DNA from 2 places in the Duganella sp. CY15W genome. Region 2 is predicted to be linked to the other one. Evidence: predicted binding sites of a transcription regulator. Region 2 holds the regulator's gene; the other holds the start of a gene.
What was found. The regulator NrdR, encoded in region 2, represses ribonucleotide reductase genes. The targets are predictions, from matches to a motif close to CACNANATNTNGTG.
Positions count from the first base shown of each region.

Region 1: a site for NrdR is predicted at 1,310-1,323, ahead of GTP58_RS17245 (ribonucleoside-diphosphate reductase subunit alpha). Genes of this name have one in related genera too.

Region 1 covers NZ_WWCQ01000003.1:500,266-505,814, forward strand. The annotation lists gene GTP58_RS17235 (sigma-54 dependent transcriptional regulator) at 1-625, shown strand, start outside; gene ampD (1,6-anhydro-N-acetylmuramyl-L-alanine amidase AmpD) at 622-1,218, shown strand; gene GTP58_RS17245 (ribonucleoside-diphosphate reductase subunit alpha) at 1,496-4,420, shown strand; gene GTP58_RS17250 (ribonucleotide-diphosphate reductase subunit beta) at 4,500-5,549, shown strand, end outside.
Region 2 covers NZ_WWCQ01000006.1:85,575-91,123, reverse strand. The annotation lists gene GTP58_RS25155 (PilX N-terminal domain-containing pilus assembly protein) at 1-488, opposite strand, end outside; gene GTP58_RS25150 (PilW family protein) at 492-1,358, opposite strand; gene pilV (type IV pilus modification protein PilV) at 1,355-1,900, opposite strand; gene nrdR (transcriptional regulator NrdR) at 1,994-2,467, opposite strand; gene glyA (serine hydroxymethyltransferase) at 2,521-3,768, opposite strand; ZMP/ZTP riboswitch at 3,862-3,998, opposite strand; gene GTP58_RS25130 (SDR family NAD(P)-dependent oxidoreductase) at 4,128-4,874, shown strand; gene ybgC (tol-pal system-associated acyl-CoA thioesterase) at 5,145-5,549, shown strand, end outside.

The sequences.
Region 1 (5,549 bases), on a different contig from region 2:
GCGCAAGCTGGGCGCCACGGCCGAGGAACCGGTCGATGTGCGGATTGTCAGCGCCACCCACAAGAACCTGGCGCAGTGCGTGGAGCAGGGCAGCTTCCGCCAGGATCTGTTTTATCGCCTGAACGTGATTGAACTGAGTCTGCCGCCGTTGCGCGAGCGGCTCGACGACCTGGACGTGCTGACGGCCGCCATCCTTGAACGCCTGGGCACCTTTGAGCACAAGGTGGCGCTGGGGCCGGGCGTGCTGGAGGCGCTGCGCGGCTATGCGTTTCCCGGCAATGTGCGCGAGCTGGAAAACATCCTCGAGCGCGCGCTGGCGTTTGCCAACGGCGGCGTGATCCAGGTTGGCGACCTGGCGCTGAAAGGTGCGCGGCTGGCCGACATGGCGGCTGCGCCGCTGCCGTCGCCGATGCCGGCGGCGCCATCGGCCGTGCCGCCGCCGAATCCGGACAGCCTGCCCAGCAGCCTGCCCGAGTATCTGAACCAGGTCGAGCGCGAGATCATTTTGCGCGCGCTGGCGCAGACGCAGTTCAACCGCACGCAGGCGGCGCAGCTGCTGGGCATCAGCTTCCGCCAGCTGCGCTATCAAATGCAGAAATTGAATATTCAGGAGCCGGAAGCGTGAGTTTTTTTGACGGCTGGCTGCCGCAGGCAGTCCGCTATGACAGTCCCTATTTCGATGCACGTCCCGGTCCGGTGCCGGACGATATAACGCTGCTGGTGGTGCACAACATCTCGCTGCCGTGCGGGCAGTTCGGCGGGCCGCATGTGTCCGACCTGTTCTGCGGCCGGATCGACTATAATGCTGACCCCTCGTTCGCCGACCTGCGCGGGCTGAAGGTCTCCAGCCACTTTTTCATCCGCCGCGATGGCCGCGTCATTCAGTATGTTTCTGCTAACGACAGGGCCTGGCATGCGGGCTTGTCCAGCTTCCGCGGCCGTGAAAAATGTAATGATTTTGCGATTGGCGTGGAGCTCGAGGGCAGCGACTTTGTGGCGTTTGAAGCGGCGCAGTACGAAGCGCTGGCCGCACTGACCATCGCGTTGCAGCAGCACTATCCGCTGACCGGGGTACAGGGACATGAACACATAGCACCGGGCCGCAAGACCGATCCGGGGCCATTATTTGATTGGGAACATTATCAAAAACTGCTTAAGAAAGCGGCAATGTTAGTAGGCGCTAGCGCCACACTTGGCTTCCCTGTTGGGCTTCCTTAAAGTCAAGAGAAAAATTGCTGGAAACATCAAAATTTCTCACTTGCCGTGCTCCAGTGTGACCACTACAATCAGTGGATAGGTTCTGACCAATCACTAGATATAGTAGTTCCCATGACACCAGTTCTTAAACTATTTGCAATCCTTCCTGGTCAGACGAATACCCTTTTTATTGCCGTTTAACTGGACAGCAGTCAGGTCCGGACGCTTCATTTTTGCCTTTTTTTATACACACACACGGCGCGCAGCTATGACTGCACGTAGTTATCGGGGAGCTTAAATGCAATCTACTCAAGACATCACCATCAATCCAGCGCTGGTACCTGCGGCCGCTGCGAGCGCCGCCAGCAGCCCGGTTACCGCTGCCAGCGACCTCGGTGACTACCGCATCATCCGCCGTAACGGCGCGGTCGTCGCGTTTGAGCCGTCGAAAATTGCTGTCGCCATGACCAAGGCCTTCCTGGCCGTCAACGGCGGCCAGGGTGCTGCGTCCGCCCGTGTGCGCGAACTGGTGGAACAGCTGACCGCCAGCGTGGTGTCGGCGCTGGTGCGCCGCCAGCCATCGGGCGGCACCTTCCACATCGAAGACGTGCAAGACCAGGTTGAACTGGCCCTGATGCGTTCGGGCGAACATGACGTGGCCCGCGCCTACGTGCTGTACCGCGCCAAGCATATGGAAGAGCGCCGCGCCGCCAAGGAAGCCGCCGGCGCCGCTGCCGCCATCAATGCACCGCAAATCCATGTGCTGGAAAACGGCGAGCGCAAGCCGCTGGAACTGGCGCGTGTCACCAGCCTGATTGGCGCCGCCTGCATCGGCCTGGAAAAACACGTGGATGCCGACGCCATCGTCGCTGAAACCCTGAAAAACCTGTACGACGGCGTACCGGTCGAAGAGCTGCACAAATCCGCCATCCTGGCTGCCCGCGCGCTGATGGAAAAGGATCCGGCCTACTCGCAGGTGACCGCACGCATCCTGCTGCACACCATCCGCAAGGAAGTCTTCGGCAAGGAAGTGGCGCAGGGCGCCGCCGCTGCGGAATACGTGACCTACTTCCCGCAGTACATCGCCAAAGGTATCGCCGCTGAACTGCTGGACACCAAACTGGGCGAATTCGACCTGGCCCGCCTGGCCAAAGCCATCGTTGCCGACCGCGACCTGCAGTTCGGCTACATCGGCCTGCAAACCCTGTACGACCGCTACTTCCTGCACGTGCGTGACGTCCGCATCGAAATGCCGCAGGCGTTCTACATGCGCGTCGCCATGGGCCTGGCCCTGAACGAAGCCGACCGCGAAGCGCGCGCCATCGAGTTCTACAACCTGCTGTCGACCTTCGACTTCATGTCGTCGACCCCGACCCTGTTCAACTCGGGCACCCAGCGTTCGCAGCTGTCGTCGTGCTACCTGACTACCGTGTCGGACGACCTGGAAGGCATCTACGACGCCATCAAGGAAAACGCCCTGCTGGCGAAATTCGCCGGTGGCCTGGGCAACGACTGGACTCCGGTGCGCGCACTGGGCGCCCACATCAAGGGCACCAACGGCAAATCGCAAGGCGTGGTGCCGTTCCTGAAAGTGGTCAACGACACCGCTGTGGCAGTCAACCAGGGCGGCAAGCGCAAGGGCGCAGTCTGCGCCTACCTGGAAACCTGGCACATGGACATCGAAGAGTTCCTGGACCTGCGCAAGAACACCGGCGATGACCGCCGCCGTACGCACGACATGAACACCGCCAACTGGATTCCTGACCTGTTCATGAAGCGCGTGATGGAGAAGGGCGAGTGGACCCTGTTCTCGCCATCCGACACCCCGGACCTGCACGACCTGGTCGGCAAGGCCTTCGAAAAAGCCTACCTGGGCTACGAAGCCAAGGCCGCCGCCGGCGAAATCCGCGTGTTCAAGAAAATCCAGGCGCTGGACCTGTGGCGCAAGATGCTGTCGATGCTGTTTGAAACCGGCCACCCATGGATCACCTTCAAAGATCCATGCAACATCCGTTCGCCGCAGCAGCACGTGGGCATGGTCCACAGCTCCAACCTGTGCACCGAGATCACGCTGAACACCGGTCCGGACGAAATCGCCGTCTGCAACCTGGGCTCGGTCAACCTGCCAGCCCACATGAAAGAAGGCAAGCTGGATCACGTCAAGCTGCAGAAAACCATCCGCACCGCGATGCGCATGCTGGACAACGTGATCGACATTAACTACTACGCGGTTGAAAAAGCGCGTAACGCCAATATGCGTCACCGTCCGGTGGGCCTGGGCGTGATGGGCTTCCAGGACTGCCTGCACATGATGCGCGTGCCGTTCTCGTCGATGGAATCGGTGCAGTTTGCCGACACCTCGATGGAAGCCGTCTGCTACTACGCCTACCTGGCGTCGACCGAACTGGCGGAAGAGCGCGGCCACTACGCGTCGTACAAAGGTTCGCTGTGGGACCGCGGCATCCTGCCACAGGATTCGATCAAGCTGCTGGCCGAAGAGCGCGGCGGCTACCTGGAGCAGGATCTGTCGGCGGCCATGGACTGGACCCCGGTGCGCGAACGCATCGCCAAGTTCGGCATGCGTAACTCGAACTGCGTGGCGATCGCTCCAACCGCCACCATTTCGAACATCATTGGCGTGTCGGCTTGCATCGAACCGACCTTCCAGAACCTGTACGTGAAGTCCAACCTGTCGGGCGAGTTCACCGAGATCAACGCCTACCTGGTGCGTGACCTGAAAGCACGCGACCTGTGGGACGAGGTGATGATCGCCGACCTGAAATACTTCGACGGCTCGCTGGCCAAGATCGACCGTATTCCAAACGACCTGCGTGACATTTATGCAACCGCGTTTGAAGTGTCGCCAAGCTGGCTGGTGGAAGCGGCATCGCGCCGCCAGAAGTGGATCGACCAGGCCCAGTCGCTGAACATTTACATGGCTGGCGCATCGGGCAAGAAACTGGACGAGACCTACAAGCTGGCATGGCTGCGTGGCCTGAAAACCACCTACTACCTGCGTACCACGTCCGCCACGCATACCGAGAAATCGACCTCCAAGACCGGCGCCCTGAACGCCGTGCCAGTGGATGGTGGCCTGGCTGCTGCGGCCGCCTCGGCTGCGCCAGCCGCACCGGCACCGGTCAGCGCCGACGTGGAAGACGGCGCCGCCTGCTACCTGCGTCCTGGCGACGACGGTTTCGAGGAATGCGAAGCCTGCCAATAAGCCTATCGGCTATAAGCTAGAGCGCGCCATCCCCGCCGGGGATGGCGCATCATCACATATATATTAGAGGAACCCCATTATGTCGTTGTCCTGGGACGAAGAGGCCGCACCAGCGGCATCACAAATCAATCAAGCTGCGCTGGCCGCCTCCGAAGGCACGGCCGAGCAGGTCGCGCTGCGCGTCAATGCAGACGACAAGCGCATCATCAACGGTAAAACCGACGTCAACCAGCTGGTACCGTTCAAATACAAATGGGCCTGGGATAAATACCTGGCCGGCTGCGCCAACCACTGGATGCCGCAGGAAGTGAATATGCAGCGCGACATCGAGCTGTGGAAGAACCCGAACGGCCTGACCGACGACGAGCGCCGCCTGGTCAAACGCAACCTGGGCTTCTTCGTGACCGCCGACTCGCTGGCTGCCAACAACATCGTGCTGGGCACTTACCGCCACATCACCGCGCCAGAGTGCCGCCAGTACCTGCTGCGCCAGGCGTTTGAAGAGGCGATCCACACCCACGCCTACCAGTACATCGTGGAATCGCTGGGCCTGGACGAGCAAGAGATCTTTAACGCCTATAACGAGGTCAAATCGATCCGTGACAAGGACGAGTTCCTGATCCCGTTCATCAACACGCTGACCGATCCATCGTTCACCACCGGCACCGTGGAGCAGGACCAGAAGCTGCTGAAATCGCTGATCGTGTTTGCCTGCCTGATGGAAGGCCTGTTCTTCTACGTCGGCTTCACCCAGATCCTGGCGCTGGGCCGCCAGAACAAGATGATGGGCGCTGCCGAGCAGTACCAGTACATCCTGCGCGACGAATCGATGCATTGCAACTTCGGCATCGACCTGATCAACACCATCAAGATGGAAAATCCGCTGCTGTGGACCCCGGCCTTCAAGGAAGAGATCAAGCAGCTGTTCCTGCAAGCCGTGGACCTGGAGTACGCCTACGCCGAAGACACCATGCCGCGCGGCGTGCTGGGCCTGAACGCCACCATGTTCAAAGGCTATCTGCGCTTCATCGCCAACCGCCGCGCCACCCAGATCGGCCTGGAAGCACTGTTCGACCAGGAAGAGAATCCATTCCCATGGATGAGCGAGATGATCGACCTGAAGAAAGAG
Region 2 (5,549 bases):
TGCGGCTTGGCGCCTGCGGACGCATCGTCGCCTGGCTGGTGGCACTCCATCCGTTCAATCACGTAGCGTGGTTTCTTGAATGGCAGGAAGCCTTCGCCTGTCGCCATTGCCGCCCCGGTATAAGCGCCGTGCGTAGCGCTACAGGCGCCGCCATCCTCCACGCCGGATAGATCGACCGTCTGCCAGGCTGGTTTCTGCGCGCCGGCTGGCCGCAAGCGTAGGCCCACACCACCGCTGCCGCACTGGCTGGAAAATGCCTCGCCATTGGCAAAGGCCTCGCGCCGTGCCGGGTCGCTGCTGTCCTGGATATCACGCTCCGCATCGCCCAAGGCATCCTCCGCTGTCAGAAATGCCACATCCCGATCACGCTCGCTGCGCGCAGCCTTCTCGCCCTGCAAGCTGAGCACCGCTGCCGACACCCCAAGCAACATGACCATCACCAGCAACACCAGGCTGACCAACAACGCGATGCCTCGCTGCCTGCGCATGATTCAACCGCCCCGGTTGCGCAATGCCACTGTCATGCTGAACAGCCGCCGCGCACGCTGACGCTGCGCCGCCGGCAGACTGCCCTCCACAACGCGAACCCCGAGGTCCTCGCCATGTGCATCCGCATACGCCGTACCGAACAAGTCAAAACGCGCAGGCGCCGTATCCGCGCGCGTGTTGCGCTCGCCATGCAGCAGCAACGCCAGCTTGACGCTGCAAACGCGCTTCCAGCCCAGCGCCGCCGCTCCGGTGGCGTTCAGATAGGTATTGGGCACGCCGTCCATCGGCGTATCGGTGTCCACGCCATACAGCACTTGAAAGGAATCGACGCCGCGCACGATGGCGTCTGCGCCCCAGCCAGCCGCGCTGCGGTATTTACAGCGCAACTCCGGCTCGCCGCCGGCATCCGCCGCAACGTAGAATATGCTCCAGCCACGCGTGCCACCAGCCACGCCGAAGCCCGCGCAGTTGATGCTGGAACCATCGCCATTCGCGCCTGTGCCTGAACCGGAAAACTGTACGGCCAGCACGTCGCTGCCATTGGCTACCGCAGGCTGTGGCGCGCTGATACCATCGCTGCTGCGGGTGACGCTGGCGGCATCCAGGCCGGTAATCGCAGCCGGCGCATCGGGCGCGAGCTCCGCCGGCGCAAGCTCGCTGTCCCAGTTGACATAAGCGCCCTGGCGTATTGCCTGCGCCATGATACGCATGGCGTAACGGCCGCCATCCGCCAGCCAGACATTGTCGCTGTGATTGCGGTAGTTGCTGCTGGACGCCAGCAACAGGCCGCTGCCCATGAGCGTAATCAGCAGGCCTAGCGCGATCGCCACCAGGAATTCGATCATGCCCCAGCCGCACGCGCGTCTCATGGCATGGCTCCCACCGTCAGCGCCACGCCTGGCGCATATTCGCCAGCCGCATCGGTGAACGGCGTGCCATCGGGATGCTTGCCGCGCCAGCCGACCTTGACCACCATCGGCGCAGCGGCGTCACCCGCGCAAGACCAGCGCAGCTTGCCACCGCTCCACAAGCCACCATCGCGGCAAATCACTACGCGACCGGCGGGCAGCGTTTGCCGTACCAGTTGCTTGGCCTCGTACAAATCGGCCAACGCCAGTTGCGACGGACTGCATGCGCTGCCATCGCACAAGGCTGCGGGCACAACCGGCATGGGCTCGGCATAGGCATCGTAATTGAGGGTCAGATAAACGTCGGTTGAGGATGGATTCGCCCGCATGCGCTCCGACAAGGCGGCCGCCAGTTGTGCCGCCTGCGACAGTAGCACCGCCTGGTGCCGCGCCCGCAACGACGCCATCTGCAAGGCCACGCCGCCGATGATGCCGAGGGCCAGCACCACGACTGCAATCAGGATTTCCAGCAGCGTATAGCCGCTATTGCCGCGTGCGCGCATGGCACACCTCCGCAAGTCAGGAAGACTGTGCTAGAAGGTAGCAGCGCTTAATGCTGAGAATATGAGGTGTATCAAAAGTGCGCCAGCAGGATGCTAGCTTTTGCGGGACGGCTTACGCTCCTGCCCTACTTCGGCAATCGCGTTCTGGAACTCGGCCAGGTCCTCGAAGTTTTTGTAGACGGATGCAAAGCGGATGAAGGCGACGTTGTCGAGACGCTTCAGCTCCTGCATCACCAGCTCGCCGATGTAGCCGGTATCGACTTCACGCTGGCCGCTGGTCAGCAGCTTTTCTTCAATCGAGGCAACGGCCGCATCAACCGCAGGCGCCGCCACGGGACGCTTGCGCAAGGCCAGCTCCAGACTGCCGCGCAGCTTGACCGAGGAGAATTCGGTACGGCTGCCGTTCTTCTTGACCACATACGGCATCACCAGTTCAATGCGCTCATACGTGGTAAATCGTTTATCACATTTGCCGCAGCGCCGGCGCCGGCGGATAGCATCCCCCTCCTCCGATACACGCGTATCGAGGACCTGGGTATCTTCATGCTGGCAGAACGGACATTTCATATGGGCGCTTTGGTTTAGTGACGCCGGCCACTGCCGGCGTCACGGTACTGCAATTACTTGGCGTAGACAGGGAACTTGTCAGCCAGCACCTTCACCGCCGCTTTCACGCGCTCGATGGTGGCCGCGTCGTGCGGGTTATCCAGCACGTCTGCGATCAGGTTGCCGACTTGTTCCGCTTCCGCTTCCTTGAAGCCACGGGTGGTGAACGCAGGCGAACCCAGACGGATGCCCGAGGTCACGAATGGCTTCTGTGGATCGTTCGGAATGCCGTTCTTGTTGCAGGTCATGTGGGCCGAACCCAGGATCGCTTCCGCTTCCTTGCCGGTCAGGTTCTTCGGACGCAGGTCCACCAGCATCACGTGCGACTCGGTGCCGCCCGACACAATGCGCAGGCCGCGCTTGATCAGGGTCTTGGCCAGCACGTCGGCATTCTTCACCACTTGCTGCTGGTACTCTTTGAACGCAGGCTGCAGCGCTTCCTGGAAGGCCACGGCCTTGCCAGCGATCACGTGCATCAGCGGGCCGCCCTGGATGCCAGGGAAGATTGCCGAGTTGATGGCTTTCTCGTGCTCAGCCTTCATCAGGATGATGCCGCCGCGTGGGCCGCGCAGCGATTTGTGGGTGGTCGAGGTGACGAAGTCAGCGTGCGGCACCGGGTTAGGATACAGACCGGCAGCGATCAGGCCAGCGTAGTGGGCCATGTCGACCATGAAGTAGGCGCCGATCGATTTGGCGACGGCAGCAAAGCGCTCGAAGTCGATCTTTTTCGAGAACGCCGACGCGCCAGCGATGATCAGCTTAGGCTTGTGTTCCTTGGCCAGTGCTTCCATCGCAGCGTAGTCGATGTCTTCTTCGGCGGTCAGGCCGTAGGAAATCACGTTGAACCATTTGCCGGACATGTTCAGTGGCATGCCGTGGGTCAGGTGGCCGCCTTCTGCCAGCGACATGCCCATGATGGTGTCGCCTGGTTTCAGCATGGCGAAGAATACGCCCTGGTTCGCTTGCGAACCCGAGTTAGGCTGCACGTTGGCCGCTTCCGCGCCATACAGTTTTTTTACGCGGTCGATGGCCAGCTGCTCGACGACGTCAACGTACTCGCAACCGCCGTAGTAGCGCTTGCCTGGGTAGCCTTCGGCGTATTTATTGGTCAGCTGCGAACCTTGCGCTTCCATTACGGCTGGCGAGGTGTAGTTTTCCGAAGCGATCAGCTCGATGTGATCGTGCTGACGGGTGTTTTCGTTTTGAATGGCGCCGAACAGTTCCGGGTCAATGCTGGCGAGGGTGTGATCTTTTGCGAACATGAAAAAACTCCAATCGGGTGAGTAATCGTTACTGGCAGTTGGATCGAAAGAGAGAAGCCATAGCGGACCGGCAGCCTCTTCGTGCTTTCCATCGAGGGCTGCCCAGGCGAACGGCTATTGAAATCTCACGTTTCCCGGTGGATGCCCACCTTTCGCCGACTGACCAAAACGCACCATTGTGGGGCATTTTTGAAAATCACTCCAGCTTTTCGCCAGTTACGTGAGACGTAATGGAAGCCAAATTGTATTTGATGCGCCAGATTTGAGCAAGAATATAGATTGCATTATTAGCAATCCCACCTGATCGCGGATTTGCGGCTACAATTTTGTCCAACCGACCACTCACCCAAGGACAGATCATGATCGTCTTCATCACCGGCGCTACGGCCGGCTTCGGCGCTGCCATGGCGCGCATTTTCGCCAGCAACGGTCACAAGGTATTGATCAGCGGCCGTCGTGAAGACCGCCTGCAGGCATTGTCGGCCGAACTGGGCGATGCGGTACGCCCCATCGTGCTGGACGTGACCGACAAGACCTCGATCCAGGCCGCGCTGGACAGCCTGCCCGCCGACTGGCGCGCCATCGACGTGCTGGTCAACAATGCCGGCCTGGCGCTGGGCGTGACCCCGGCCCACACCTCGTCGCTGGAAGACTGGGACACCATGATCGCCACCAACGTCAGCGGCCTGGTGGCCATGACGCGCGCCATCCTGCCGGGCATGGTCGAGCGCAACAGCGGCACCATCATCAACATCGGTTCGATTGCCGGCTCCACCGCCTACCCGGGCGGCAATGTGTACGGCGCCACCAAAGCCTTCGTCAACCAGTTCACGCAGAACCTGCGGGCTGACCTGGCCGGCACTGGCGTACGCACCACCAACCTGGCGCCGGGCCTGTGCGGCGGCACCGAATTCTCCAATGTGCGCCTGAAAGATGACGCGGCAGCGGCCAAAGTCTACGAAGGCACCACCCCGCTGACGGCCGAAGACATCGCCAACACGGCCTACTGGATTGCCACCCTCCCTCCGCATGTCAACATCAACCGCATCGACATGATGCCGACGTGCCAGGGCTACGGCGCGCTCAACATCAAACGCGCCCTCTAACCCGCCCCGACAGAGGGGTCTGACCCGTACGGGTCAGACCCCGCGACGGACCGAAGTGCGGGGTGAACGCCAACACTGCTTGACTTAAGCGAAACTTAGTTTCTCTTCACGCATGAACTAATTTCGTAAGCCATTGTTACAATGCTTGGCAACTTGCAAGTAAATCGCTTTACTGTCGTTAGGCCACCCTTGCGCGCCAGTTGATAAAGTTCAACCAAAACAACAATATCGCGTAGAATGTTGCTCAATCACATTAGTAGTCAAAACAACATGCCAGCTGATTTCATCTGGAACGTACGGGTCTATTACGAAGACACCGACGCCGGCGGTATCGTCTATTACGCAAACTATCTCAAATTCTTTGAGCGCGCCCGCACCGAATGGCTGCGCGCGCTCAACGTCAACCAGCACGATTTACTGGCTGAACATGACGCCATGTTCGTCGTCAAAAGCGTGAGCGCCGACTATCATGCGCCAGCCAAACTGGATGATGAATTAAAATTAACAGTTAGTATCGAAAAAATCGGCCGCGCCTCCATCGTTTTCCATCAGGAAGCGTGGTGCGGCGAGCAATTGCTGAATACGGCGCGCGTCAAAGTTGGCTGCGTCGATTCTGCCTTGCGTCCGCGCGCCGTCCCGGCGGTCGTTGCCGACAAAATGCGCCCTGCCCGTGTT